4 regions of the Rahnella sp. BIGb0236 genome follow, and region 2 is predicted to be linked to each of the others. Evidence: predicted binding sites of a transcription regulator. Region 2 holds the regulator's gene; each other region holds the start of a gene.
The links. The regulator LexA, encoded in region 2, represses DNA repair genes until DNA is damaged. The targets are predictions, from matches to a motif close to TNCTGTATGTACATACAGNA.
Positions count from the first base shown of each region.

Region 1: a site for LexA is predicted at 2,313-2,332, ahead of EDF78_RS21095 (DNA translocase FtsK 4TM domain-containing protein). Genes of this name have one in related genera too.
Region 3: a site for LexA is predicted at 5,165-5,184, ahead of EDF78_RS00960 (YebG family protein). Genes of this name have one in related genera too.
Region 4: a site for LexA is predicted at 2,312-2,331, ahead of rmuC (DNA recombination protein RmuC). Genes of this name have one in related genera too.

Region 1 is NZ_SOAO01000013.1:110,324-118,072, reverse strand. It holds gene trxB (thioredoxin-disulfide reductase) at 81-1,049, opposite strand; gene lrp (leucine-responsive transcriptional regulator Lrp) at 1,783-2,277, shown strand; gene EDF78_RS21095 (DNA translocase FtsK 4TM domain-containing protein) at 2,400-5,882, shown strand; gene lolA (outer membrane lipoprotein chaperone LolA) at 6,079-6,690, shown strand; gene EDF78_RS21085 (replication-associated recombination protein A) at 6,698-7,749, shown strand, end outside.
Region 2 is NZ_SOAO01000010.1:154,464-162,212, forward strand. It holds gene pspG (envelope stress response protein PspG) at 1-78, opposite strand, end outside; gene dusA (tRNA dihydrouridine(20/20a) synthase DusA) at 280-1,287, opposite strand; gene zur (zinc uptake transcriptional repressor Zur) at 1,552-2,061, shown strand; gene EDF78_RS18925 (CsbD family protein) at 2,196-2,405, opposite strand; gene dinF (MATE family efflux transporter DinF) at 2,605-3,960, opposite strand; gene lexA (transcriptional repressor LexA) at 4,264-4,872, opposite strand; gene EDF78_RS18940 (diacylglycerol kinase) at 4,992-5,360, opposite strand; gene plsB (glycerol-3-phosphate 1-O-acyltransferase PlsB) at 5,491-7,749, shown strand, end outside.
Region 3 is NZ_SOAO01000001.1:218,176-225,924, reverse strand. It holds gene EDF78_RS00985 (oligogalacturonate-specific porin KdgM family protein) at 1-314, shown strand, start outside; gene otsB (trehalose-phosphatase) at 520-1,302, shown strand; gene otsA (alpha,alpha-trehalose-phosphate synthase) at 1,299-2,723, shown strand; gene treF (alpha,alpha-trehalase TreF) at 2,752-4,422, shown strand; gene EDF78_RS00965 (GNAT family N-acetyltransferase) at 4,574-5,038, opposite strand; gene EDF78_RS00960 (YebG family protein) at 5,198-5,563, shown strand; gene EDF78_RS00955 (winged helix-turn-helix transcriptional regulator) at 5,617-6,249, opposite strand; gene EDF78_RS00950 (fimbrial protein) at 6,365-7,363, opposite strand; gene EDF78_RS00945 (fimbria/pilus outer membrane usher protein) at 7,389-7,749, opposite strand, start outside.
Region 4 is NZ_SOAO01000017.1:16,977-24,725, forward strand. It holds gene ubiE (bifunctional demethylmenaquinone methyltransferase/2-methoxy-6-polyprenyl-1,4-benzoquinol methylase UbiE) at 1-584, opposite strand, end outside; gene rmuC (DNA recombination protein RmuC) at 728-2,269, opposite strand; gene EDF78_RS23080 (DedA family protein) at 2,427-2,954, opposite strand; gene udp (uridine phosphorylase) at 3,237-3,998, opposite strand; gene katE (catalase HPII) at 4,228-6,489, opposite strand; gene EDF78_RS23095 (dienelactone hydrolase family protein) at 6,684-7,511, shown strand; gene fsa (fructose-6-phosphate aldolase) at 7,598-7,749, opposite strand, start outside.

The DNA.
Region 1 (7,749 bases), on a different contig from region 2:
TGCTCAGACCGCAAACTGAAAATATGAAAAAGGCGGCAATTACGCCGCCTCTTTTTAAGGGCAAACAGAAGGGGAGATACTTACAAATCCGGTGCTTGCGATAAACCGTCCAGATAGCGTTCGGCATCCAGCGCGGCCATACAACCGGTACCGGCTGAGGTGATCGCCTGACGGTAAATATGGTCCATGACATCGCCTGCGGCGAAAACACCGGGAATGCTGGTTTGTGTCGCATTACCGTGGGAACCGGACTGCACTTTGATGTAGCCGTCTTTCAGTTCCAGCTGACCTTCGAAAATGCCGGTGTTCGGGCTGTGACCGATGGCAATGAACACCCCCGCCACATCAACCTGAGATTTCTCGTCAGTGCGCACATCCATCAGGCTCGCGCCAGTCACACCCATCTGATCACCGACCACTTCGTTCAGGGTCTTGTGGGTATGCAGAACGATATTGCCGCTGGCGACTTTGTCATTCAGACGGTCAACCAAAATCTTTTCTGCGCGGAAGCTGTCACGGCGGTGGATCAGGTGCACTTCAGAGGCGATATTGGCCAGATAAAGGGCTTCTTCAACAGCGGTATTGCCGCCGCCGACAACCGCGACTTTCTGGTTACGGTAGAAGAATCCGTCGCAGGTTGCACAGGCAGAAACACCACGGCCTTTGAAGGCTTCTTCAGAAGGCAGGCCGATATAACGAGCTGACGCGCCGGTGGCGATAATCAGTGCGTCGCAGGTGTATTCCCCGCTGTCACCGGTCAGGCGGAACGGACGGTTCTGCAAATCGACTTTGTTGATATGGTCGAAAATGATCTCAGTATTAAATTTGGTGGCATGCTCGTGCATACGGTCCATTAAGCCCGGACCGGTCAAACCTTCCGGATCGCCCGGCCAGTTTTCCACTTCGGTGGTGGTGGTCAGCTGACCGCCTTTTTCCACACCCGTGATCAATACCGGATTTAAGTTTGCGCGCGCTGCGTAAACCGCTGCGGTATAACCCGCCGGACCGGAACCCAAAATCAATAACTTACTGTGTTTAACCGTACTCATGCGTAATTCATCTCCGCGGTGGCGACAAGCGATAGACCGATTGTAGGGAAAACGGCGCAGTAAAAAAAGCAAACTCAGATGTTGTTAACGATTTGTCTGATAGTTTTTACTGCGCAACCGGCGTAAAAAGGGGCCTGTCCAATTCGATGAAGCAGGTAACTGTTTGATGGGTAGGGTGAAAAAGCAGCGTATCGGAAGCGGTGCGCGGTAAAAGTTCTTCATCAGATCGCGTTAATTAAGTCCTATATCTCGGTGGTTAGCAGGGATTTGGCTGAAATAACGGGTGAGATGCGTTGTTATTGTTCAAAGAGAAAACATAGCTAAAAAGGGGGCGTCCGCTTTTCAATCTGGCACGTTCTTCTGATTTTGCTTCTTTTACTTTGACAATCCGCTGTGCATTTGCGAAAACATCAGGGGAAGAAGAAATTAACTGCCTGTCTGTGACTTGAATTTATGCAAATGGCTGCTACCCGACCCGTTCTGGTGTTGCTTTTTGCTGTTTTTGTTGCTGCAGGGTTTAGTGAATCAGGTTGGTAGTTGACAACCTATTAATTTCGCAGGTTTATTTCTTTTGAGTATCCGCTTTACGGCCGTGTTCCTTTTGACAGGGGATCAACGCGGCTTTTGGATGCGTAAACCTAAATAATCGGGTCTTCGCTTGGGACAACCCTTAGACATTGAAGTTGGCTGGGGTATGGCAGGTGCAGGGAAGGACAGCAGAGAGACAATAATAATGGTAGACAACAAAAAACGTCCGGGAAAAGATCTCGACCGTATTGACCGTAACATCCTCAACGAATTGCAAAAGGATGGCCGGATTTCAAACGTCGAGCTTTCCAAACGTGTGGGATTATCTCCGACTCCATGTCTGGAGCGCGTTCGTCGTCTCGAACGTCAGGGCTTCATCAATGGTTATACCGCATTGCTCAACCCGCATTATCTGGATGCATCGTTGCTGGTATTTGTTGAGATTACCCTCAACCGCGGTGCCCCGGATGTATTTGAGCAGTTCAATGCGGCAGTGCAAAAACTCGAAGATATTCAGGAGTGTCATTTGGTTTCAGGGGATTTCGACTACCTGTTGAAAACCCGCGTACCTGATATGTCTGCTTACCGTAAGTTGTTAGGTGAGACTTTACTTCGTCTTCCGGGCGTTAACGACACCCGTACCTACGTGGTGATGGAAGAAGTGAAACAGACAAATCGCCTGGTCATTAAGACCCGGTAATTGTCAGGTGCAAAACCTTGTCATTTTAGCTACACTCCTGTGTATCTATACAGCTATGGCGCCGGGGTCAACTCTCGGCGCTGTTGCTTTTTCTCAGTTCACAGGAACCTGGAGAGCCTTTCTTGAGCCAGGAATATACAGAAGATAAAGAAGTTACCCTGAAAAAACTGAGCAATGGCCGCCGTCTTCTGGAGGCTTTGCTGGTTGTGGTAGCGATTTTTGCTGCTTATTTGATGGCAGCACTGGTGAGTTTTAACCCATCGGATCCAAGCTGGTCTCAGACCGCCTGGCATGGGCCAATTCATAACTGGGGCGGTGGTGTGGGTGCCTGGATGGCCGACACGCTGTTCTTCATTTTTGGCGTATTTGGTTACGCGATCCCACCTATTATCCTGTGTCTTTGCTGGGCGGCTTTCCGTCAGCGAGATCAACAGGATTTCGTCGATTATTTTGCCCTTTCGCTGCGCCTCATCGGGACGCTGGCGCTGATTGTCACGTCTTGTGGGCTTGCGGCCGTCAACGTGGACGACCTGTATTACTTCGCGTCGGGCGGTGTGATCGGCAGTCTGTTGAGCACGGCGATGACGCCGTACTTCAACAATGTCGGCGCTACGCTGGTGCTGCTGTGCGTCTGGGCCGCCGGTCTGACCTTATTTACCGGCTGGTCATGGCTGACCATCGCCGAGAAAATTGGCGGTGCGGTGCTGGGCGTGACCAACATTGTGACTAACCGCTCCCGTCGTGATGATGATTATGATTACGACGAACAGGACGATCCGTTACTGGAAGACGATGAGCAGCAACCGGTGGCGAAAGTGGCACCGGTGGCAGCAGCGGCAACCGCCACGGCAGCAGTTTCTTCCGCGCAAGCCGACGATGATGATGTGCTGTTTTCTGCTCCTTCCGTCAATGAACCTGCGGTTCAGGCTGCTGATGTTGCAGCCACAGCCCCTGTGGCTCAGCCTGCTCCGGCGGTCGGCGAACCTGCACCGGCGGCCAATCCTTATGCCGCTGAGCCGCCGGTCGCGAATATTGCTCCGCCGCCAGCCCCTGCTCCGGCAACGCCACCGTTGTACAGTTTTGAAATTCCGGAAGAAACGCCGGTGCCACGTCATCCGCAACCCGTTCAGCAATCGCCGTCTCCGGCACCTGCTGAACGTCGTGATGAAGACGGTCCGAGCCTCGGCAACTGGCAAACGGCGGTGGAACATTCGCGTTCACCGTTTGATTTCAGTGCTGCCGTTCCTGATGCTGCGCAGGCTGCCAGCGTGGCTGCAACCGCCGCACTGGCCACCGGGCTGGCGCAGGCAGGGCAGTCGGCCGCGACTTCTGCGGGCGCTACGTTTATGCCTGCGTTCAGCGCCGTGAGCGATGAAAATCCTCAGGTGAAAAAAGGCTTCGGCCCTGAATTGCCGCGTCCAAACCCGGTGCGTATTCCTACCCGTCGTGAGCTGGCTTCCTATGGCATCAAGTTGCCATCTCAGCGTATGGCAGAACAGCAGGAACAGGCGCAGTCGGCCGCACAGCAAGATGCGGAAGAAAATGTCTGGCATAACGATCCGCTGGCGCAAGCCGATGAAGAAGCGAGACAGGAAGCCGCATTGCAGCAGGCGTTTGCCGCTCAGCAGCAGGAACGTTATGGCGATGCTGTGACGGAAGATGAGCCGGATGCAGAAGCGGCCTTGCAGGAAGCCGAATTGCGCAATGCGTTTGCCGCGCGTGAGCAAGCCCGCTATCAGCAGGATGTCGAGCCGCAAAGCGGTGTGGTGCAACATCATCATTCGCAAAACCAGCAGACAGAATTGCCTGCTGCGGCGGCTGATAATTTTGCCGCCGCCGCGATGAAACTCAGCCAGCATGATGCATTCAGCTTCTCGCCGATGGCGGATCTGGTGGATGACACGCCTTCTGAGCCGTTGTTTACCTTGCCGGCACAAGCGGAAGAAGAACCGCAACCTGCGACCTTTGCTCAGCAGCCTTATCAGCGTGCGGTTTCTGAACCCGTGCAACACGCACAGGAATATGAAGCGCCACGTCAGTCTTCGCCATCGGCTCAGCCGGATATGGACAGCCTGATCCACCCGTTCCTGATGCGTAATGAGCAGCCGCTGGTGAAACCGACCACGCCGTTGCCGTCACTGGATTTGCTGACTTCGCCGCCGGCGGAAGCGGAACCTGTAGACGAGTTCGCGCTGGAACAGATGGGCAATCTGATCGAAGCGCGTCTGAACGATTACCGCATTAAAGCGGATGTCGTCGGGAAATTGCCGGGGCCGGTCATCACGCGTTTCGAACTGGATCTGGCACCGGGCGTCAAAGCGGCGCGCATTTCTAACCTTTCCCGTGACCTTGCGCGTTCGCTGTCTGCCGTGGCGGTACGTGTTGTCGAAGTGATCCCGGGCAAACCGTACGTCGGGCTGGAATTGCCGAACAAGAAGCGCCAGACCGTGTATCTGCGGGAAGTGCTGGACTGCGCGAAATTTAAAGAAAGTACGTCGCCGCTGACCATTGTGTTGGGGAAAGATATTTCGGGTGAACCTGTTATCGCCGATCTGGCGAAAATGCCTCACCTGCTGGTGGCCGGTACCACCGGCTCCGGTAAGTCCGTCGGCGTTAACGCCATGATCCTGAGTATGCTGTACAAGTCCAAACCGGAAGATGTGCGCTTCATCATGATCGACCCGAAAATGCTTGAATTGTCGGTGTATGAAGGCATCCCGCATCTCCTGACCGAAGTGGTTACCGATATGAAAGACGCCGCCAATGCGCTGCGCTGGTGTGTCGGTGAAATGGAACGTCGCTACAAGCTGATGTCGGCATTGGGCGTACGTAACCTTGCCGGTTACAACGAACGGGTTCTGGAAGCGGAAGCGATGGGGCGCCCTATCCCTGATCCATTCTGGAAACCGGGCGATGGTATGGCGGCTGAACCACCGTATCTGCAGAAAGAACCGTTTATCGTGGTGATGGTCGATGAGTTTGCCGACCTGATGATGACCGTCGGTAAAAAAGTGGAAGAGCTGATTGCGCGTCTGGCCCAGAAAGCCCGTGCAGCCGGTATTCACCTGGTTCTGGCGACGCAGCGTCCTTCGGTCGATGTGATTACCGGCCTGATTAAAGCCAACATCCCGACCCGTATTGCCTTTACCGTGTCGAGTAAAATTGACTCCCGTACCATTCTGGATCAGGGGGGCGCAGAATCGCTGCTGGGGATGGGGGATATGCTGTATATGGCACCTAACTCCTCGATTCCGGTGCGTGTTCACGGTGCCTTCGTCCGCGATCAGGAAGTGCATGCGGTCGTTCAGGACTGGAAAGCGCGAGGCCGTCCAAAATACATCGAAAGCATTGTTTCCGGTGGTGAAGATGGCGAGGGCGGTGGTTTAGGTCTGGATGGTGATGAAGAGCTTGATCCGCTGTTTGATCAGGCGGTGGCGTTCGTGGTTGATAAACGTCGTGCGTCCATTTCAGGCGTTCAGCGTCAGTTCCGTATCGGATACAACCGGGCGGCACGCATCGTTGAACAAATGGAAGCGCAGGGTATTGTCAGTACGCCGGGCCATAACGGTAACCGTGAAGTGCTGGCTCCGCCGTCGCACGAATAAAACCATACTGAACGGACTGTATTTTGTTAAGAAGGGTCGCGAATGCGGCCCTTGTGCAAAGATGCGTAAAACTATTGTTTTTCAGATGAATGAGCTACCGCCGGGGCGTTGTCTCGGATAGAGTTCGCACCATACGTCTTTTGCCTGTGTAAAAGGCATCGTCTGAAGTTTATGGATTTCTGAGGTAAGTATAAGAATGAAAAAATTATTGATGGTAGGGTGTTTACTGACCGCATTTACCTCCGCTTCCGTATTAGCGGATGCCAGCAGTGATCTCAAATCCCGCCTCGGCAAACTCAACACCTTCCACGCCAGTTTCACGCAAACCGTGACCAGTGATGATGGCGCTGCCGTTCAGCAGGGCGAAGGTCAGCTGTGGGTGAAACGTCCGAACTTGTTTAACTGGCATATGACGACGCCGGATGAAAGCATTTTAGTTTCCGATGGCAAAACCCTGTGGTTCTACAACCCGTTCGTTGAGCAGGTCACGGCGACCTGGCTGAAAAATGCCACCGGTAACACGCCGTTCATGCTGATCACCCGTAATGACAGCAGCGACTGGGCAAAATATAACGTGAAGCAGAAAGGTGATGATTTCGAATTAACACCTAAAGCGGCAACCGGCAATCTGAAACAATTCGCGATCAATGTGACGCCAGCAGGCACCATCAAAAGCTTCACCGCTGTTGAGCAGGATGGGCAGAAAAGTGCTTATACGCTGAAAGGCGAGCAAAATGCGTCTGTGGATGATGCCAAATTTAAATTTACGCCACCGCAAGGCGTGACGGTGGATGACCAGCGTCAGTGAGGTGAGTTTGAGTAATCTGTCACTCGATTTTTCCCAAAACGAATTCCAGCCACTGGCCGCCCGTATGCGGCCAGTCACACTGGCAGAATATATCGGACAGCAGCATCTGTTAGCGCCGGGCAAACCTTTGCCGCGTGCGATTGAAGCAGGGCAATTGCATTCGATGATTTTGTGGGGGCCGCCAGGCACCGGGAAAACCACGCTGGCAGAACTGATTGGCCGCTATGCGAACGCCGATGTTGAGCGCATCTCAGCGGTCACATCAGGGGTGAAAGATATCCGTGAAGCGATTGAACGCGCCCGTCAGAACCGCGATGCCGCGCGTCGTACAATTTTATTTGTCGACGAAGTCCATCGCTTTAATAAAAGTCAGCAGGATGCCTTCCTGCCGCATATCGAAGACGGCACCATCACGTTTATTGGTGCGACGACCGAAAACCCTTCTTTTGAACTTAACTCCGCCTTACTGTCACGCGCCCGCGTGTATTTGCTCAAATCACTGACGGCTGAAGATATCGGGAAAGTGATCGACCAGGCGCTGACCAATGCTGAGCGCGGTTACGCTAACGAGAAAATTCGTGTCCCGCCGGAAACCCGCCGGATGCTGTCTGAGCTGGTGAATGGCGATGCCCGCCGTGCGCTGAACAGCATCGAAATGATGGCGGATATGGCGGAAATCGACGCCAAAGGTTACCGGACATTAACGCCGGAACTGCTCACTGAGATAGCCGGTGAGCGCAGCGCGCGATTCGATAACAAGGGCGACCGTTTTTACGATTTAATTTCTGCATTGCATAAATCGGTGCGCGGTTCCTCACCGGATGCGGCGCTTTACTGGTACGCCAGAATCATTACCGCCGGTGGTGACCCGTTATATGTTGCCCGTCGTCTGCTGGCCATTGCGTCTGAAGATGTCGGTAACGCTGATCCGCGTGGCATGCAGGTGGCGATTGCAGCCTGGGATTGCTTCACCCGTGTCGGTCCGGCGGAAGGTGAGCGGGCCATTGCTCAGGCTATCGTCTATCTGGCTTGCGCGCCGAAAAGTAATGCCGTCTACAC
Region 2 (7,749 bases):
CGCAATCATGCCCAGCAAAGAGATGCCGGTGAGCATCAGCATAAAGAAAAAACCAAGCACGAAGAGAATTTCCAGCATCGGGTGCTCCTTAATAAGCCATGTGTAATAAGACATGATGTCAAAACACATCTTGGCTATTACAAGAAACGTGCCAGTATGAAAGGAGAATTAATCCGCTGAATCATAAGAGAAAAATAATACGCAGGCGCGAACGGCCTGCGCAGAGATAGTGAATCTGACTAACTGATAGTGATTTTGCTCACTGGCTTTTTATCGCGGTCAGGCCTGCGCCGCCATTTCCTTCTGCTGAGCGACCATCTGCAATGCCTGTTCAACCACATCAATACCTGCACCGGCTTTATGTGCATTCTCACTGAGATGGCGACGGAACTGACGTGCGCCCGGCACGCCCTGGAACAGTCCCAGAATGTGGCGGGTAATGTGGCCGAGGTAGGTTCCTTTGCTCAGCTCTGCTTCAATATACGGGTACAGCGCACGGATAATGTCCGGCCCGGTTTTCAGCGGCGTGTCGGCACCGAACAGCTCGCGATCTACATTCAGCAACATGCCCGGATTCTGGTAAGCCTCGCGCCCCACCATCACGCCATCCATATATTGCAGATGGGTTTTGGCTTCTTCGAGCGTCTTAATGCCGCCGTTAATTGCCATCGTCAGATGCGGGAAATCACGTTTAAGCTGATACACGCGCGGGTAATCCAGCGGCGGGATTTCACGGTTCTCTTTCGGGCTGAGGCCGGAAAGCCAGGCTTTACGCGCATGGATAATGAAGGTATCGCAGCCGCCGTTTTCAGACACCTGACGGATGAAATCACAGAGGAATTCGTAACTGTCCTGATCGTCGATACCAATGCGGGTTTTGACCGTGACCGGAATGGAAACCACATCGCGCATCGCTTTAATGCAGTCGGCAACCAGCGATGCCTGCCCCATCAGACAGGCACCAAACATGCCGTTTTGTACGCGATCCGACGGACAACCGACATTCAGGTTAATTTCGTCATAGCCACGTTCTTCCGCCAGCTTCGCACAATGCGCCAGATCGGCAGGATTGCTGCCGCCAAGCTGCAAGGACACCGGATGTTCTTCATCGCCAAAGCCCAGATAATCCCCTTTGCCGTGAATGATGGCACCGGTGGTCACCATTTCGGTATACAGCAGGGTCTGACCGGTCATCAGCCGGTGAAAATGGCGGCAGTGACGATCAGTCCAGTCGAGCATGGGCGCAACGGAAAAACGCTGAGCGGAAAAAGGGGTGGTCCGGGGCATTGCGTGTTGAGTTTCTGACATCGGCCTGACATTCGCTGAAGGGGTTCGTGGCGCTCCTTCCGGCGTGACCGCCAGAGGGAATGTAATCGCTGATTATATCACAGAACAAAGATTCAGCATCTTGTGCCGTTAAGCGAACGAATGACGACGCCGTATCACATCTGAATGGCGCATAATTCGGCGTTTTGCCGCAAGCATGATAAAATCAACACAGGTCGCATGATGTGGCCTGCCTCCCCCCATCTGCGCTCAGAGAACGTTGCTATGACCCTGAATAATCCGGAAAAATTACTTTCACAAGCTGAAGAACTTTGCCAGCAGCGCAATGTTCGCCTGACCCCGCAGCGGCTGGAAGTACTGCGTCTGATGACGCAACAACCCGGTGCGATCAGCGCCTATGATTTGCTGGACTTGCTGCGTGTCAGCGAGCCGCAGGCAAAACCGCCGACCGTTTACCGTGCGCTGGATTTTCTGCTGGAACAAGGGTTTATCCACCGCGTTGAGTCAGCGAACAGCTATGTGCTGTGCCACCATTTTGAAGAGCCGAGCCACACCTCTGCGCTGTTTATCTGCGACCGCTGCGGGCTGGTCACCGAAAAAACCACGGATGGCATTGAAGAGCGCCTGGCAAAACTGGCGTCAGAGTCCGGATTTGAACTTCGTCATTCGGTGGTGGAAGCGCATGGATTGTGTGCGGAATGTAAAGTCGTGGAAACCTGCGACAGCCATGATCACTGCGATCACGACCACAGTATTGTGGTGAAAAAACGCTGAGGGATGAAGGGGTAACGACGAATAACTTGCGGGGGTAAAGGTTGGGTACTTCCTTGTACCCGTATCCTGAATTGTTCCGGGTAGGAGCAGCTAAAGCCAGGATACGTCACTGATACGCGAGGGGGAGTCGCGTGTTACCAGTGATATTTATTTTTGGTTTCCCATTCATTGAGCTCTTTCTCGGCCTGGTCTTTCTGATAGCCGTAACGCTCCTGAATTTTACCGACCAACTGATCACGTTTACCTTCAACCACTGTCAGGTCGTCATCCGTCAGCTTGCCCCATTGTTCTTTCACTTTCCCTTTGAACTGTTTCCAGTTACCGTCGGCTTGGTCCTTATTCATAAAATATCTCCTGTTACCTTGGGTTTCGTGAACTGCATTTCTCGCTTGCAGTTCGTCCTTAACACTTTAAAGGTTAGTAGAGAATCCCGATTAATCCTCCCGAAACAGGGATAAAAAGCGTTATTAGGATTAATCCAAAGCAGAAAATAACGACACGTCGGGGTTTATGCCTTTGAAAAATGCGGAAAAATCACCCCGTTCAGGACGTAAACCAGGTGTCATGCCGCCAGTAACGACGCCATATCCAGCCCAGCGACAGCCCCCGCAGCCCCAGAAACACCATCAGTGCCAGCCACAGGGCATGGTTACCCAGCAGCGGTAAGGTGAACAGTGTCAGACCGTATCCCAGCGCCGCCACCAGCATGCTGTTACGCATATCCCGCCCGCGCGTTGCGCCTATGAACATACCATCCAGCAAATAGCACCAGACGGCCACCAGAGGCAGGATGATCTGCCAGCCGAGATAATGGTCAGCCAGCTCACGCAGCTCAGGTAAGGACGTCAGCGCGTTAATGATCGCGTCACCCGCCAGGGCATAAACCAGCGCGAAAAACAGGGCGACCAGCCCGGCCTGACGACACGCGGCGTGCCAGACATCCAGCAGTTTTTCGCGGTTACGGGCACCGAACGCCTCACCGGAATGCGCTTCAATGGCGTAGGCAAAACCATCCAGCGCAAAAGCGGTAAACGTCAGCAGATTCATCAGCACCGCGTTCACCGCCACGACGTGACTGCCCAGCCGCGCGCCCAGAATAGTCAGTGAGGCAAAGCAAAGCTGGAGCAGCAATGACCGCAGCATGATGTCGCGGTTAAGCCCCAGCAGACGACGCAGGTTACCGCGCCATGCAGAGGTGATTTCTTCACCGGTAATACCGCGTTGTTTCATCACCCGCCAGACAAAATACAATCCGATCAGCAGGGTGAAATACTCCGAACTGGCGGTCGCCATGGCGGCACCACGCACGTTCCAGCCCAGCCCGATCACCAGCCACAGATCCAGAATGATATTAAGCAGATTCCCGGCAATCAGCAGGATCACGGGCCCGCGCACATACTGAATCCCCAGCAGCCAGCCGAGGATCACCAGATTGGCCAGCGATGCCGGCGCACTGAACCAGCGGATTTCAATAAACAACCTCGCCTGTTCCAGTACCGGCTGGCTACCGCCGACAATGTGAAATGCCAGTTCCATCAGCGGATGGCGGAATAACACAATGATGGCACCGGCCAGCACGGCCAGAAGAAAAGGCTGTACGAAGGCGCGCGCCAGCAGCTGATTGTCTTTCGCGCCGAGCGCCTGCGCGGTCATGCCGGTGGTGCTCATGCGCAGAAACAACAGCAGCATAAAGAGGAAAGTGGTGATCATAGAACCGACAGCCACACCGCCGAGATAATCCGGGCTGTCGAGATGGCCGATCACTGCGGTATCCACCAGCCCGAGCAACGGCACCGTGATATTGGAAAAAATCATCGGCAACGCCAGCATCCACAGTGCTTTATCGGCAGGACTTAGAAAGGTGTTTTGGAATTTTTGTCGCAGGGAATGATGTTGCATAGAGAATCTCATGCCGGAGGTTCAGGTTATGCCTGTAAATGACATCGCCCCGAAAGGGGCGACGATGAGAGAAAATGCTTTCTCTTTGAATTCAAATGAATGCCGGAGGCGGCCGCCATCCCTATTCAACTATATTCGATACTATCGAGACCAGACGCTAAATCGAAGCATCTGGCTCACGAATTTGAGCGAGTAATTCGAGTTATATCAAGGCGGCAACTGAGCGAACACCGGGAGCATACACCAGTATGTGACCGGGGGTCGCGAAGGCAGCCAACGAAGAGATAGCTCGAAGTACGAAGATCAAATCCAGTTGCCATTGCGGATGACGCCTACGGCTAACCCTTCTATGCTGAAATTCTGCTCGCGCAAATCCACCACAATCGGCTGGAACTCGCTATTTTCAGGCAATAACTGCACCACGCTGCCCTGTTTTTTCAGGCGTTTCACGGTGACTTCGTCATCAATGCGGGCCACAACGACCTGACCGTTACGCACATCCTGCGTTTTATGCACGGCCAGTAAATCACCGTCGAGGATACCGATATCACGCATCGACATACCGCTGACGCGCAGCAGGAAATCGGCGCTCGGCTTAAACATCGCCGGATCGACCTGATAATGGCCTTCAATATGTTGCTGAGCCAGAAGCGGTTCACCGGCAGCCACACGGCCGATCAGCGGTAAACCTTCTTCTTCTTCCATCAGCAGGCGGATGCCACGTGACGCACCGGAGACAATCTCGATAACGCCCTTACGTGCCAGCGCTTTCAGATGCTCTTCCGCCGCATTGGGAGAACGAAACCCCAGACGTGACGCAATCTCTGCGCGGGTGGGTGGCATACCGGTGGTGGAGATATGATCGCGAATAAGGTCATAGACCTCTTGTTGTCTGGTCGTTAAAGCTTTCATTCCGCCCCCTGGTTGTTTATACAGTCTTGCTGTGAGTATATACAGCTAAACGGCCAATGAAAACCTAAGATTGAATAAAAACAGGGCATAACGGTGATTCCTGGAATGCAGATTCCAAATCAGAACCATCGCGGCCAAAAGATGCTGACCCAGACAAAAATCGCCAATATGATGGTCAGCAGTACGGCAGCGGAGCCGATATCTTTGGCGCGGCCTGACAGTACGTGAAATTCAGGGCCGATGCGGTCAATCGCACATTCCACCGCGCTGTTGAGCAGTTCGGTGACGCACACCAACACCACTGAGCCAATCAGCAGAATGCGTTCTATGCTGCTGACATCGCACCAGAATGATAATAAAATTAACGGGATAGCCACACTGGCTTCCTGGCGAAAAGCCGCTTCGTTTTGCCATGCGGCTTTCAATCCTTTCCAGGAATAGCCAGCCGCTTTATAAATTCGGGTAAATCCAGTGACTTGATTCGCCATTTGGGGTACTGATCCTTGAAGGGTTGTCCTTAAAAGTGTGCCGTATTTTAGCTTTTATATGACCACAGATCTCCACGGATCTTTCTGGTATCCTTGCGGCGAAATGGCTAACAAGAGGCTTCACGTTTTTATGTCAGGTTGGCGTAGACTTTATTACACATTATTGAATTTACCACTCTCATTGCTGGTAAAGAGCAAGGTCATACCTTCAGATCCCGTTACCGAGTTGCATTTAGACCCGACGCGGCCAATTCTGTACGTATTGCCTTATAACTCCAAAGCCGATTTGCTGACGTTGCGTGCGCAATGTCTGGCGCAGAATCTGCCCGATCCCCTGATCCCGTTAGAAATCGACGGAACCCTGCTGCCAAGCCACGTTTTCATTGCCGAAGGGCCGCGTGTCTTCTCGTATTACACGCCAAAGCAGGAATCGGTAAAACTGTTCCACGATTATCTGGACTTACACCGCAATAATCCGGAGTTAGACATTCAGATGTTGCCGGTGTCGGTGATGTTTGGCCGTGCGCCGGGTCGTGAAGGACAGGACGATACGCCACATTTGCGCGTGCTGAACGGCATTCAGAAATTCTTCGCCGTGTTGTGGCTGGGACGCGACAGTTTTGTCCGTTTCTCCAATACCGTTTCCCTGCGCTATATGGCGACAGAGCACGGTACAGATAAAACCATCGCGCAGAAACTGGCCCGCGTAGCGCGGATGCATTTCTCCCGCCAGCGTCTGGCCGCCGTTGGCCCGCGTCTTCCGGCTCGTCAGGATTTATTCAATAAATTACTGGCCTCCAAAGCGATTGAAAAAGCCATTGAAGACGAGGCGCGCAGCAAGAAGATTTCCCATGAAAAAGCCCAGCAAAACGCCATCGCCCTGATGGAAGAGATTGCCGCCGACTTCTCGTATGAAGCCGTGCGCCTGTCTGATCGTGTGCTGAGCTGGACGTGGAACCGTCTGTACAAAGGCATCAATGTTAATAATGCCGAACGTGTACGCCAGCTCGCGCTGGACGGTCAGGAAATCGTCTATGTGCCCTGCCACCGCAGCCACATGGACTATCTGCTGCTCTCTTACGTGCTCTATCATCAGGGGCTGGTGCCGCCGCATATCGCCGCCGGTATCAACCTGAACTTCTGGCCAGCCGGTCCGATTTTCCGCCGTCTGGGCGCGTTCTTCATCCGCCGTACCTTCAAAGGCAACAAGCTGTATTCGACGGTTTTCCGTGAATATCTGGGCGAACTGTTTAGCCGTGGTTATTCGGTGGAATACTTTGTCGAAGGCGGTCGTTCACGCACCGGACGTCTGCTGGAACCGAAAACCGGTACGCTGGCAATGACCATTCAGGCCATGCTGCGCGGCGGTTCACGTCCGATTACGCTGGTGCCGATTTACATCGGTTATGAGCATGTGATGGAAGTGGGCACCTACGCCAAAGAATTGCGCGGTGCGACCAAAGAGAAAGAAAGTCTGACGCAGATGCTTAACGGCCTGCGCAAGCTGCGCAACCTTGGTCAGGGTTATGTGAACTTTGGTGAGCCGCTGCATCTGACCACTTACCTGAACCAGAACGTGCCGACCTGGCGTGAAGCCATCGATCCGATCGAAGCACAACGTCCGAGCTGGCTGACGCCAACGGTGCAGGATCTGGCAGAACAGATCATGGTGCGCATCAACAATTCGGCGGCAGCCAATGCCATGAACTTGTGTTGTACCGCGCTGCTGGCTTCCCGTCAGCGTTCACTGACCCGCGAACAACTGACCGAGCAAATCGACTGCTATCTGCAATTGCTGCGTAATGTGCCTTACAACGCGGATTCGACGGTGCCCGATCTGACTGCCGATCAGTTGCTCGATCATGCGCTGAACATGAACAAGTTCCAGGTTGAGAAAGACAACATCGGCGACATCATCGTTCTGCCTCGTGAACAGGCCGTGCTGATGACGTACTACCGCAACAACATCCATCATATGCTGGTGTTGCCGTCGCTGATTTCCAGCATTGTGATGCATCATCGTCAGGTCAGCCGCGCGGAATTACTGCGTCAGGTAGAACTGATTTATCCGATGCTGAAAGCCGAACTGTTTATGCATTTCGACACGTCTGAACTGCCACAGGTGTTGGATGTTCTGACGCTGGAACTGGCGCGTCAGCAAATCATTCATCTTGAAGATGATGAGCTGACACTCAATCCGGCGCGTATCCGCACGTTGCAGCTGCTGGCTGCCGGCGTACGTGAAACGCTGCAACGCTACGCGATCACTTTCTCCCTGCTCACCAATAATCCAAGCATCAACCGTGGTGCGCTGGAAAAAGAGAGCCGGATTATGGCGCAGCGTTTATCCGTGCTGCACGGTATTAATGCCCCTGAGTTCTTCGACAAA
Region 3 (7,749 bases), on a different contig from region 2:
ATTTCAATGCACGTTACCGCTATGAATATACCCGTTATACCAAAGAAAATACCGAAGACCGTAAAACCAATCGCGGTGAAATCTGGCTGGGTTATCGTCTTGCCGACTGGCGTTTCGAATATAACTATATTTATAAACACAGCGATCAGATCCTGTATGACAATGATAAATGGGATTACGAACAGGATCTGAAAGTGGCTTATAATATTAATAAACAATGGACGCCTTATGTTCAGGTCGGTAATGTTTCCGTGCGCAAAACCACGGATGAAAGACAGACCCGTTTCCGTCTGGGGATCCAGTATAATTTCTGATCCGCACGCCGTGTGGTAATGAGTAACATCATGACGTTTCACGCCGTTCAGGTCACGCTGACCGGCGTGTTTTGGTTTTTGGAATAATCTGATATTCCTGCTAAGTCCTTTATTTAAGCTAGTATTTATTCGATGGTGTAAAGAGGGTCTGCAGTATTTTATTGTGAAGTCCCCCACAAACAGGAGAATTACTTTGGCTACAACGATGAAGGAAACGCTTTCAACCACTCCCCCCATTACCGCCATTACTGGCGACAACTACGCCTTCTTCTTCGATGTCGACGGCACTCTGGCAGAAATCCGTGATGAACCGGATGCGGTCACTATTCCCGCAGAGGTTCGCGATCACCTGAAAACCCTGTTTGCCGCCTCATCCGGCGCACTGGCGCTGATTTCAGGCCGTCCGGTGGAGCAACTCGACCAGCTGGCGGCACCGCTGGTGCTGCCTGCGGCGGGCGTGCACGGTGCGGAAATGCGCGACGGTGCAGGTAAACTGCATCGCGTCACCTTACCGGCCGATGTCGAAGCACAGGTGCAGCACACACTGGAACAGGGCATGGCCGAACTGCCGGGCACCTTGCTGGAAACCAAAGGCATGGCCTTTGCGCTTCATTACCGTCAGGCGATGTTGCATCAGCAAAAAGTGCTGGCGCTGGCGGAATCCGTGGTGGCGAACTATCCGGAACTGGTGCTTCAGCCCGGTAAATGCGTTATTGAGATTAAACCCCGCGGCAAGGACAAAGGCGCAGCGATTTACAGCTTTATGCAACAGCCGCCTTTTGCCGGTCGTCTGCCGGTGTTTATCGGCGATGACCTGACCGACGAAAAAGGCTTTGAAGTGGTCAACGCCATGAACGGTATTTCCGTGAAGGTCGGTGAAGGAGAAACCCTGGCCCGTTACCGCGTTAACCGCGTCAGCGATGTTTACCAGTGGATCGAAGCGTTACAACGTCACATTATCACTTTGAACAAGGAGTCAACATTATGAGTCGCCTGGTTGTTGTGTCTAACCGGATTGCCATTCCTGACGGGTCGAAATCGGCGGGCGGGCTGGCTGTAGGGATTTTGGATGCGTTGAAAAATACGTCAGGTGTCTGGTTTGGCTGGAACGGGGAAATCAGCGAATTTTCCGGCGAAGAAGAGGATGATCTCAGCCTGATGGAAGATGACGGCATCACCTATGCGTCCGTGCCGCTCAATCAGAACGATTACGATCTCTATTACTGTCAGTTCTCCAACGCCGTACTTTGGCCAGCGCTTCATTACCGTATCGATCTGGTGGATTTCCAGCGTGAAGCCTGGGAAGGCTATTGCCGGGTCAATGATATGCTGGCGAAAAGATTGCAACCGCTGATCAAACCCGACGATACCCTGTGGATCCACGATTACCATTTACTGCCGTTTGCTGCCGCGCTGCGCAAACTGGGCGTGAAGAACCGCATCGGTTTCTTCCTGCATATCCCGTTCCCGACGCCGGAAATTTTCAACGCCGTTCCCACGCACGATGAACTGCTTAAAATGATGTGCGAATACGATTTGCTGGGCTTCCAGACCGAGGGCGACCGCCTGGCGTTTCTGGATAACCTGAAAGCACTGACCGACATTGAAGACTGCGGCGAAAATCAGCATCAGGCTTTCGGCAGCACCTTTGCCACCGGCGTTTATCCGATCAGTATTGCGCCGGACAGTATCAAAGAAATGGCTGAAGGGCCGCTGCCGCCGAAAATGGCGGCCATGGAACGCGAACTGCGTGAAGCACAGAACATCATTTCCTGTGAACGTCTGGATTACACCAAAGGGCTGCCGGAGCGTTTTCTGGCCTTTGAGGCGTTGCTGGAGAAATTCCCGCAGCACCGTGGCAAGGTGCGCTATTCTCAAATTGCACCCACGTCACGCGGCGATGTGCAGGCCTATCAGGAACTGCGTCATCAGCTGGAAACCGAAGTCGGGCGGATTAACGGCAAATACGGCAGCTTTAACCAGACGCCGCTGTTTTACCTGAATCAGCATTTCCAGCGCAGCCTGTTGATGAAACTGTTCCGGCTGACCGATGTCGGACTGGTAACGCCCCTGCGTGATGGCATGAATCTGGTGGCAAAAGAATATGTCGCCGCGCAGGATCCGAAAGATCCGGGCGTGCTGGTGCTGTCGCAATTTGCCGGTGCAGCCAATGAACTGACCTCTGCGCTGATTGTTAACCCTTACGACCGTGATGATGTGGCGGCGGCGCTGGATAAAGCCCTGACCATGCCACTGGAAGAACGACTTGAACGGTATAACGACATGATGTCGGTGCTGCGCAAAAATGATATTGCGCACTGGGGAGAAACGTATTTGCGGGATCTTTACGCCATTTCGCCGCACGGTGAAACGCCGCAGTCAGGCGGGAAACACAGCACCGGCGCGTAACATTTTCTAAGCATGAGGCTTGCAGCATATGCAAAATGCAAACTACCAGACGAACGAAAACGCCGGGTTGGAAAACGATAAGTTTAACGGCGAAGAGTTTCGTTTGTGCGAACACGAGCCGATTGAACTGATCCTGGACCGCATGATGGATGCGGAACCGGAACCGGAGATGATCGAAGGGCTGCCGCCTTCCGATGCTCTCACGCCTGCTGACCGTTATATGGAACTGTTTACCAGTGTCCAGTCTTCCGGGTTGTTTGAGGACAGTAAAACCTTTCCCGACTGCCCGCCGAAGATGGATCCGCTGGATATCCTGTTGCGTTACCGCCGGATAAAAAACCATCCCGGCTTTAACCTGAAACGCTTTGTCGATGCCCATTTCTGGTTGCCGGAACACCGTGGCGACGAATATATTTCTGACCCCGGCGATTCGCTGAAAGAACACATCGACAAACTCTGGCCGGTGCTGACGCGCCAGCCGGAAGATCATGTGCCCTGGTCCTCCCTGATGACCCTGCCGCAGGCGTATGTCGTGCCGGGCGGGCGTTTCAGCGAGACCTATTACTGGGATTCCTATTTCTCAATGCTCGGGCTGGCTGAAAGTGGCCGCAACGATCTGCTGCGCACCATGGCGGATAATTTCGCCTGGATTATCGAGATGTACGGCCACATCCCTAACGGTAACCGCACCTATTACCTCAGCCGCTCGCAGCCACCGGTGTTTGCGCTGATGGTGGAGCTGTTCGAGGAAGACGGCGTACGCGGGGCGAGGCGCTATCTCGATCACCTGAAAATGGAATATGAATTCTGGATGGACGGCGCAGAATCGCTTTCCCCCAATCAGGCTTACCGTCACGCGGTTTGTCTGCCGGATGGCACGCTGCTCAACCGTTACTGGGATGACAGGGATACGCCCCGCGATGAATCCTGGCGGGAAGATGTCGAAACCGCGAAACTGTCCAGCCGTCCGGCCAACGAGGTTTACCGTGATTTGCGTGCCGGTGCGGAATCCGGCTGGGATTATTCCTCACGCTGGCTGCGCGACGGCCATCGCCTCGCCAGTATCCGCACCACGCAATTTATCCCGGTCGATCTGAATGCTTTCCTCTACAAACTGGAAAGCGCCATCGCCAATATTTCCGGGCTGAAAGGCGACAGGGGCGTTGAGGCGCAGTTTCGCCGCAAAGCGGAAACCCGCCGTGAAGCCATCAACCGGTATCTGTGGGACGACAGCGAAGGGTGTTTCCGCGATTACGACTGGCATCGTCAGAAAATGGCACTGTTTTCTGCGGCCAGCGTCGTGCCGCTTTACGTCGGACTCGCCAGCCATTATCAGGCGGAACGGCTGGCAGAAGCCATTCGCAGCCGGTTACTCACACCGGGCGGTATCATGGCGACCGAGTATGAAACCGGCGAGCAGTGGGATAAACCTAACGGCTGGGCACCGCTGCAATGGATGGCGATCCAGGGCTTTAAACAATACGGCAACGATGCGCTGGGCGATCTCATCGCACGCAGCTGGCTGAAAACCGTGAATCAGTTCTATCAGCAGCACCACAAACTGATCGAGAAATACCATATTTCCGGCGGCGCACCGCGGGAAGGGGGCGGCGGGGAATATCCGCTTCAGGACGGCTTCGGCTGGACCAACGGCGTCGTCCGGCGGCTGATCGGGCTGTATGGCGAGAATTACGATTAATTAAGGGACTCTTTTTAATGCCCTTATGTTTTCCGTCATGAACCGGACGGGCGCTGGCGGTGTACCCTTGATCATTCCTGCGGCACATCGCTGCCGGAATAATAAGGTAAGGCTCCGGAAGGAGCCTTACCTTATTATTCCGGCGTATGCTTTACACTTCTTTCTTCAAATAAATACCTGGCCGGGTGATGGCCCACGTATAGTTGGGTTCATTCACCGGCGTGTAGCCAAACTTCTCGTAAAGCCACGGCGCGGTCGAAGTGAACAGCGCCATGCGCCGCAGTTTTGCCGTCACCGGATGCGACTGTACGCACTCTATCAGCCACGCCCCCAGATTTTTCCCCTGATAATCTTCCAGCACATACACATCGCACAGGTACGCGAAGGTGGCATAATCGGTGATAAAGCGGGCGTAACCGATCTGTTTTCCGCCGTCGAACAAGCCGAAGTTCAGACTGTTTTCGGCACCTGCACGCACCGTTTGCTCGTCAATGCCCGGCGCCCAGGTGGAGCGGGTCAGATAGGCGTGAACCGCCGGAATATCCAGTTTCTCAATGTCCGTGGTGATCAGATAGTGGTCTTTGGTCCAGTTGCATACATCTTTCAGGTTTGTCACGGGATCCTCACAATGATGTTATAAAACAGGCTGTTTTCTACCTTAGCGGTTATCTGGGAGAAATTCACGCCTGCGCCGGACTATAAAAAACAGTCAGGATGATGTATCCTGCACTGATTATTGGTATGCTGTATATAATTACAGTATAAGGAGCGAATCATGGCTGTTGAAACAAAATTTGTTGTCGTCAGAAAAGGTGAAGAGAAAATGACATTTGCCAATAAGAAAGAAGCGGACGCTTACGACAAAATGCTCGACATGGCAGATGCTTTCACGGAATGGCTGTTACAAAGCAATCTTGAAATGGATGAAGCGCTGGCCGAAAACATTGCGCTTCACCTTGCCGAGCAGAAAGACGCGGTTCAGCACATCCTGCGCACCAGCAAACTGCCGGAAACCGACACAGTACAACCTCCTGTTGCAGAAACCCCGGCGGCTGAGGAAGCAGAAAACGTGGCTTCTGAAGACGTTGTGGCTGAAGAAGCGGCACCGGCCAAAAAAGTGCGCGCCGTCAAAGCCGCGTAACGGTCAGCACAGCGCGCTTCACCGCGCGCTTTCTTCCTCACCGTATTGCCCGTTCAGTACTTCAGCGGCAGGCGGATCACTTCTTTCAGAATGCCGTTATCCAGCGTCACATATCCCCCCTGTTTCAGTTGCGACAGCACTTTCATGATCGTGCTGCGGGAAAGTTGCGTCTTGAGCTGAATATATTGGGCAGCAGGAATGTTTTCGCGAATTTCCGGCGGTTCACTGATCAGTTCCAGAAGCTGGTGCCGGAGAATTTCATAAGAGGTCGGGGCCATCAGCAGACTGCTTTTGACATACAGTTTCTGACTCATCCTCATCAGATGCCGCGTCATCAGTTCCCACAAATCCAGCCGCTCAATCACTTCACGCATTTCTTTTACGGTGGCAACCGCAATTTCTGATTCGTCCTGTGCCTGAATAAACATACGGGATCCCGGCGGCACCGCGCCACCCAGACCGATAATGCCCGGAACGGAGAGGGTGCCGATCAGTACCGGCTCAGGGTTATGGAATATCTTGAACCAGCCTTTGCGGATGAAATAACAATAGACCTCCCCGTTTTCATGAAGATAAAAACGTGAGCCGGGAGGAACAGGTTTGAATTGCACACAGGGGCTGAGTTTCTCGAAAAGCTCGGCGGTGGCCTGATCGAGGGCATTGCCCGGGGCATTCTCAGCAGACATATTGATGTACCTGTGCAGAAGATAATGGCAGGGAATTGCTTTAAATTTAGCATAATTCCCTGCCACTATACGCAAAGAAACCCGGCTTCCCGGCAGGTAAAAATGTGAGTTTTCTTTACTGATAGGCGAGCGTGAACGTCGCGGTAGCATTGGCGATACCCGGCGTGACGGTGGCCGCTGACTGATAATAGCGGGCCGTGAACGGCACATTCAGCGTCGCGCCTGCGCTGGCGATCGCACCGACCGGGAAATAGCTGTCAAATACCACCGGCAAATTGTTGTACAACATCTGGATCCCCACGCCCCCCGCATTACCGGCCGCCGGGGTTAAACCGATAACCCCGGCGGGCTTAGACGCATACACCGGCGATGACATCGACATGCTGACGTTAACCGGGGTATCGCAGGTGACCGGCACGGTGAACAGGGTTTGTGCTGAGGTAGAACCGACGCCCCGAAAGTCGGAAGCGGGGATCCGCCCGAGCCGCACGGGCACGGTGATGCCGGTCGTGCAGGCGACGCTTTTATAAATGATGTTCCCTGAGTAAGACACCGAACTGTCCGCATTACTCCCCAGACCGTAGCCGGTGTTGTACATACCAATCCCAAAGATAGTCTGTGCGCGCAGGAGCGAGCCGGAACCCACCGTGGCCGAGGTTTTAACTAATTCCAGCGTCATGTTGATGGAAAAGGTTTTCGCAGGCGTATTGGAGATATACCCCAGCGGGGTATTTCGCGTGTCACATCCGGCACCTCCGCCAGCCACCCGTTGCCCGGCACCGTTCACCAGCGCGATGCCGATCCCGCTGACGCCGGTGTTATACACACCCGGCATCCCGGCAACTTCAGTCCCTGAACCATAGTAACAGGTGATGATCACCGCCCCTTGCGGCACGCCGCTGATGGCGGCGCAGTTACCTGCAAAACTGAATGCCCTTTCGGTGCCGGGGATCACGGAGCCGACCGGCAATGTGGCATCCACGGCCACGGCGCTTAACGTCGCCTTCCCCGGAATATCGGGGGAACTGGTGCAACCCGAGTTAGCCGCCTGCGCCGCAGGTGAGAGAAAACACAGCCCCGACACCAGACCCGCCAGCAATAGGATCCTTTTCATCCATTTCGTTATCTTCATCATTCCCTCACTGACAAGGCACGTTCAGCATCTGAACGCCCGCGCTGCCGGTCGTTGGTTTTGTCAGGCTAAATCTGACCTGACAATGTTCACCCGCATTTTTGCCCCACTGCACATTCAGCAGGCCGCTGTCTGCCAGTCCGGTCAGGTACACCTGACCGCCGTCGCCGACGATAAAGCCCTGCACGCTGGCCTGTGCCGGATCGTCCACCGTCGCACCGAAAGGTACCGGCGCGCCGCCTGCGCGCAGTAACGTCATCAGCACACGCTGGCCGACGTGTGTGTCGAAACTGGCCCTGACCACCGCGCCACGGGTCGGCACCACGTTCTGACTGGTGAGCGTCAGTTCGACGTCTTCCGGCAGCGTT
Region 4 (7,749 bases), on a different contig from region 2:
CCAATACGCGGCAGAATGTGGAAGGAATAGGTGTCGTAGGCTTTGCTCAGCGGTTTCAGAACAGGTTTGGAGAATTCCAGTACCAGCAGACGACCGCCTGGCTTGAGCACACGGAACATCGAACGCAGCGCCTTCTCTTTTTCAGTCACGTTACGCAGACCGAAAGAAATGGTGATGCAGTCAAAATAGTTATCAGGGAAAGGAAGGGCTTCGGCATTTGCCTGAACGTAGCTGACATTACCCACGATGCCGAGATTACGCAGCTTCTCGCGGCCCATCTTCAGCATGGAATCGTTGATATCGGCCAGAACGACTTCGCCTTTCTCACCCACCAGACGGGAGAATTTTGCGGTCAGATCGCCTGTACCACCGGCCAGATCGAGCACACGTTGTCCCTGACGGACGCCGCTGCAATCAATCGTGAAGCGTTTCCAGATGCGATGAATACCGAAAGACATCAGGTCATTCATCAAATCGTATTTTGCGGCCACGGAATGGAAGACTTCTGCCACCATTTCCTGTTTTTCATCTTTGGCTACTGTACGAAAACCAAAATGGGTGGTTTCCGGCGTCTGCTTTTCCATTTTATATGCCTGCTTTTTCAGTCGAACTCTTGGGGAGAAGTGTATCAGAACCCGCTCGAAAGCCCCATCACCGATGGTGATTCAACATATTGCAAAGATTCATATGTTGAATCACAAATACAGTGCGGGTCTTCCCCGACCGGCTATGCCTGGCCAGCAGAATTAAACTCACCCGGGTTCAGCGTCTGTTCTTCTTCCGCATCAGAGGTATCGGGCAGAGATGCGGTGTCTTCAGGTTCGTTTTCCGCTTTCGCAATCTCAGCCAGTGACGGGCTGATCGGTCGTTTAACTTCAACACCCAGTGCGCGGAAACTTTCCACCTGCCCGATAAGATTACCACGGCCTTGCGAGAGTTTATTCATCGCGGATCGATAACTTCCCTGCGCTTTGTCGAGACTTTGCCCCATCGACTCCATGTCATCGACAAACAACCGCAGTTTGTCATACAAACGGGCAGCGCGATCGGCAATACGTTTGGCATTCTGGCTCTGATGTTCGTAGCGCCACAGGTTGCTGATAGTGCGTAACGCCACCAGTAAGGTCGTCGGGCTGACCAGCATAATATTGTGGCGGAGTGCTTCGCTGATCAATTCGGGCTCCCGGTCGATTGCCAGCAGAAAAGCAGGCTCAACAGGGATAAACATCAGCACATAATCGAGGCTGCGCAGGCCGGGAAGTTGCTGATAGTCTTTACGCCCCAGCAGACGGATATGACCGCGCACCGACGCAATGTGTTCATTGAGCGCCGCTTCGCGCTCGCTGTCGTCTTCACTGTTGAAATAGCGTTCGTAGGCGACCAGCGTCATTTTGGCGTCGATCACCACGTCTTTATTCTGCGGTAATCTCACCACCACATCGGGTTGCATCCGGCTGTTGCTGTCTACCTGCACGCTGACCTGCGTCTGATATTCATACCCTTCCCGCAAACCGGACGCTTCCAGGACGCGGCTGAGCACCACCTCGCCCCAGTTACCCTGCGTTTTATTGTCGCCTTTCAGGGCCTTGGTCAGGTTGACGGCTTCACGCGCCATCTCCACATTCAGCTGTTGCAGATTACGGATTTCGTGCGCCAGCGTATGCCGCTCACGGGCCTCCTGTCCGAAGCTGTCCTGCACCTGACGGCGGAACCCGTCGAGTTGCTCGCGCAGCGGTAGCAGTAATTTATCGAGGCTTTGTTTGTTCTGTTCGTCGGCACGGCGGCCATTTTGCTCGAAAATCCGGTTAGCCAGATTTTCAAACTGGCTGCTCAGGCGCTGTTCGCTGTTGATCAGCAAACGTTGTTTATCTTCAGCGGCCATGCGGGTTTCATCCAGACGGGTGGAAACCTCACGTAATTCTGCTTCCTGCGCGCTGTTGATTTCCCGCTGCGCACGGAGTTCCTGATTCAGTTGCTCACACTCGTTTTGCCAGTGCGCCAGCAGCTGTAATTTTTCCTGACTGGCGGCCTGCAGGCTGTGCAACTTTCTGAGCTCCAGCTCTGCCTCGCGCATTTGCTGCTGAGCCAGTTGCCGCTCATTTTTATGCGTGTCATTTTCCGCTTTGGCTTGTTCCAGCGATTGCTCCAGCAAACGATGCTGCGTTTCATACTCCGTCTGCTGTTGCTGTAGTCGCAAACTTGCGATCAGCCAGCCCACCAGTAAGCTCGTTAACCCCGCCCCCAGGGCTGTCAGAATGCTGATATCCACGCGATTTCCCTCTTAAAGTCTCTTGCGGCCAAGGTAATGTCATGCTGTATGGATGTCCAGTCTATTTTCTGTTGCATTGAGCCTTTGCGAGACGTCTTCCAAAAGGGAATTTCTTTGCCGTTACCCTCTTGCCGCGGTCAGCCACAGGGAGCAGGATTCAAAACCAGCGGCTCAGCCACTGAATGCCGAAAGCACCGGGTGCCAGAATGCCAAACGCCCAGATCAGCGCAGAGGTGACATTGGCAATCTGGAAATATTTCTGTGGCATACCACAGATACCGGCCACCAGCGGCACAACGGCGCGCAGCGGGCCGAAGAAACGGCCGATAAACGCACCCGGCATGCCCCATTTTTCAAAGAACGCATGTCCGCGAACCAACATCTGCGGATGGCGGGAGAAAGGCCAGAAGTGACCAACGCGATCCTGATAATGTGCGCCCACCCAGTAGGAAAGCCAGTCGCCGAAGAAAGCCCCCGCAGCGGCGGCGGCACAGACGGGCCAGAAAGGAATGCCGGTTTCGCCAATCAGCGCACCCAGCCCTAATAAGATAAACGTCGCAGGAAGCAACAGGGAAAGAAATGCCAGAGACTCACCAAAAGCCAGAAAGAAAACGATGGGTGCAGCCCACACCTGATGCGCACGGATAAAGGTCGTGGTGTACTCAAGAAGGTCATGAACAGTCAAAAATACAGTTCCTTTTGTCAGGGATACGAAGCCGGAATGCATCAATTATTCCAGATGTATTACTAACATGACCTTAACAGATCTGCTTAACAGGACAAAAAAATGGGCCGCCAGCGGCAGCCCATCACTATGATGTAGTTTCTTTATAATCCGATCCTTTCCCTAAATCATTCGAGTTGCAGGAAGACGGCAACCGAACGAATCCCGATGAGCTGACATTAGTCAGTGATTCGGGTTCGCGAGAGCAGCCAACGCACCTGCGGCTCGAAGGATGACGGGAAATCAGATAAGTCGGCGAGCCGCTTCTACAACAATCTTCACCGCATGGCTTTCGGTCTTCTTCATGGTTTCCGCATTAGGGATTTCCTGCTGCGTACGGTTCACGATGACACCGGCCACCATCCCGGCGCGCAGGCCCTGGCTTGCACACATGGTCAGCAAGGTTGCAGATTCCATTTCGTAGTTCATGACGCCCATTTCCTGCCACTCTTTCATCGATTCTTTGAAGCGACGGACAACGCGGCCGGAGAAGGTGTCATAACGTTCCTGACCCGGATAGAAGGTGTCAGAAGAGGCGGTAACGCCAATATGAGTGGCGGCGCCCACGGCTTCAGCCGCAGCAACCAGCGCGGTGGTACAGGCAAAATCGGCCACGGCCGGGAATTCCATCGGCGCAAAGTGCAGGCTCGCGCCATCAAGGCGAACGGCAGCAGTTGTCACCAGAACGTCGCCCACATTGATGTGTGGCTGGATCGCCCCTGTGGTACCGACACGCAGGAAGGTACGAATCCCCAGCTGAGCCAGTTCTTCCACCGCGATAGAGGTTGAAGGGCCACCAATACCGGTTGAGCAAACAATCACAGATTTGCCATCAAGCTCAGCACGCCATGAGGTAAATTCGCGGTGGGAAGCCAGACGAACCGGATTTTCCATCAGTTTGGCAATTTTTTCCACGCGCTCAGGATCGCCGGGCACAATCGCCAGCGTCGCGCCGTTTAAATCTTTTTTGGCCAGGCCAAGGTGGAAAACTTCAGGCTGAGACATAACAAACTCCTCTGTGTGTAAGGTCATTTATTGGCAGGAGGAACACCCGGCAACTGTACTGAACATTGTGACGTTATTTCGTGACGACCGTCACTATGATGTAACAACAAGAATTGCGCATACATTTAATTTGTGACAAGCATCACAAATTAACAGGCGATTGCGGAAAGAATAAACAGGCAACCTCCTTTGCGAAGGTTGCCTGTTTTTCAGTTAACGCGGAACACAATCAGGCAGGGACGGCTTCTGCCGCCGCGCTGCGCGACCAGATCCGGTGTTTATGCATGTCTTCGAGGAAGGTTTTCAGTAATGCGCCTTCGGCTTTTTCGCCTTCGACAACGCCTTCTTCCGGCACATCATCCGTCAGCCCAAGAAGTGATTTGAAGCGGCGCGCATCACCACTTAACCCGATGACTTTCAGATGCTTATAGGCTTCAAGCAGATAATGCCGCGCATCACCGTTCATCAGTAACGCATCGATATGCCCGTGCGGAACAATGACGGCATCGACGGAAATGGAAGGCGCACCGGCAAAGGTGGCATCAACCGGCAAGGATGATCCGTCATCGGCCGTCACATTCCCCATATGACTGCCAAGCAGTTTCGGATGCACACCGGCAGCCTGAAGCGCCTGCAAGGTTTCCAGAACATCTGCTGCATTCACGCCTTCACCCAGCAATATCGCCACCTGACGCCCTTTGATCGTGCCTTTACCGCTGGCATACAGGCTCAGCGACGGATCGTTTTTCAGGCCATTCACGGGCTTCGGTGGTTTGATTTTCAGGGTATCGGCCGACAACGTAATACCCAGATTTTTCGCCACTTTCTGCGCCAGTTCCTGATCAACATGCGCCAGCAGATCCACAACCCGCTCGCGGATATAAGGTCGCACGACTTTTGACAGTTCAAAGGAGAAGGCGCCGACAATATGATCCTGCTCCGTCGTGGTCTGACTCAGCCAGAACAGACGCGGGTGGGCGTAATACTCGGCAAAGGACGGGCTGCGCTGGCGGATTTTCTCTGCATCCACCCGTTCCGGATAGCTTTCAAAGCCGCCGCCGGACGCTGCGGGAGGCGTTTCCCTCGGCCAGTTATTGTTGATGGAGTTCGGCTCATAGTTCGCCGGATTAGTATCCACATCCTGCCGGTGCATGCCGTCACGCTGGAAGTTGTGGTAAGGGCAGGTCGGACGGTTAATCGGAATTTCATGGAAATTCGGCCCGCCCAGACGGCTGATTTGCGTATCCGTGTAAGAGAACAGACGCCCCTGTAACAGCGGATCATTGGTGAAATCAATGCCGGGCACGATATGCCCCGGATGGAATGCGGCCTGCTCAGTTTCGGCAAAGAAATTATCGGGATTACGGTTAAGCACCATTTTGCCAATCAACTCCACCGGCACCAGTTTTTCCGGGATCAGCTTGGTCGGGTCGAGCAGGTCGAAATCAAATTTGAACTCGTCTTCTTCGGAGATCAGCTGAACCCCCAGTTCGTATTCCGGGTAATCCCCCGCTTCGATGGCTTCCCACAAATCACGGCGGTGGAAATCGGCATCCTTCCCGGCCAGTTTCTGTGCCTCATCCCATAACAGCGAGGCTTTTCCGGCCACCGGTTTCCAGTGGAAGCGGACAAACGTGGCTTTTCCTTCAGCATTCACGAAGCGGAACGTATGGATACCAAACCCTTCCATTGTGCGGTAACTGCGCGGAATGCCGCGGTCAGACATCGCCCAGAAAATGTTATGCAAGGTTTCCGGTTGCAGGGAAACGTAATCCCATAAGGAATCATGCGCACTCGCGCCCTGCGGAATTTCGTTGTGCGGCTCGGGTTTGACCGCATGCACAAAGTCCGGGAATTTATGCGCATCCTGAATAAAGAACACCGGCGTATTGTTGCCCACCAGATCATAAATCCCTTCATCCGTGTAAAATTTGGTCGCCCAGCCGCGGATATCACGGACGGTATCTGCCGAACCACGGGAGCCTTGTACGGTAGAAAAGCGCACAAAGACCGGCGTTTTCTTTTCGGGATCGGAAAGGAAACTGGCTTTGGTGACGTCTTTCATATTGCGGTATGGCTGGAAGTAGCCATGTGCCGCTGCGCCGCGCGCATGAACGATACGCTCAGGAATGCGTTCGTGGTCAAAGTGGGTGATTTTCTCGCGCAGAATGAAATCTTCGAGCAGTGTCGGGCCACGGCTTCCGGTTTTCAGCGAATTTTGATCATCAGAAATTTTGGTGCCCTGATTGGTGGTCAGCGGCTGTTTTTCACCGTGTTTACGATGACGTTCCAGAGCATCAAGTTTGGCATTGGTATTTTTCGGACTTTTGGCACTGCCGGAAGCCGTGGGCTCTTTTCCCGGCGGCGTCGGCTGAGGCGAAGGCTGATAAGCGCGATCATCGGGCGCCAGATCGCCAAGCCCTGGTTGTGAAGACTCAATGCCCGTGGCGGGGGCGCGGCTTACCGGTTTTGGCTCACTTTTCTTGTTCACTTTTGATGGTGATTTTGACATTGGACATAACTCCTCAGACAAAGGTTTGGGTGTTCTTTCACTCTTCCATGACAGTTTTCCTGATTAACGTTTAACTATAGAACATCTCTTGTGCCTTGCTGTTCATGCTTTCCGGCTATAGTTTTAATCCATAGCAACAAATTTTCGTATGGACACTTGCCTGGAGACCCCCGATGAAAAAAGAAGAATTGCTTACCCTGAAACAGGCTCCGACCAGCTTTGCCCCTGCCGTCACTCCCGTCGCCAGCACCACGATCCACACGGATACCGACGGGTTGCACGCAGGCCAGACCACCATTCCCTCACAGGGCGAAGATATGCCCGCTTATCTCGCCCGTCCGGAACAGTTCACCGGTAAATTGCCGATCATTCTGGTGGTGCAGGAAATTTTTGGCGTACACGAACATATTCAGGACATTTGCCGTCGTCTGGCAAAACAGGGCTATATGGCCATCGCACCCGAGCTGTATTTCCGTCAGGGCGACCCGCGTGATTACACCGAAATCAGCGAACTGTTTGCCAAACTGGTCAGCAAGGTGCCGGATCAGCAGGTACTTTCCGATCTCGACCACACCGCGCATTGGGCCTCCCAGCACGGCGGGGATATTTCCAAATTAGGCATCACCGGTTTCTGCTGGGGCGGGCGAATTACCTGGCTTTATGCGGCGCATAATCCGCAGCTGAAAGCGGGCGTGGCGTGGTACGGCAAACTGGTCGGCGACAAAACGCTGACCAGCCCGTCGAATCCGGTAGACCGCGCGGCGGCGCTGGATGCCCCGGTGCTGGGTTTGTATGGCGCGGAAGATTCCAGCATTCCGCCGGATACCATTGAAACGATGCGGCAAGCCATCCGGGCCGCCAATGCCACGGCAGAAATCGTGGTCTATCCCGAAGCGGGCCACGCCTTTAATGCTGATTACCGCGCAAGCTATCATGCCGAAGCGGCCACCGATGGCTGGCAGCGGATGCTGGCATTCTTTGCTCAGTACGGTGTGAAATAAAAAGTCCGCGTGAAATCATTTAAAGCGTGAAAAACGACAAAGCCCGACAGGTTTTCCTGCCGGGCTTTTTATCGCAATGACATCCGTTACAACGACAGTTGCCCGAAAGCCCCCTGCCAGTCCTGCTCAAATTGATCGACTGCCGCCTGCACGGCGGGCGCGCTGATAAATTGCTCCGCCACATCCACCGGAAGAGTCACGGACTGACACCCCGCCAGCAGACAAGCCAGCACCTGAC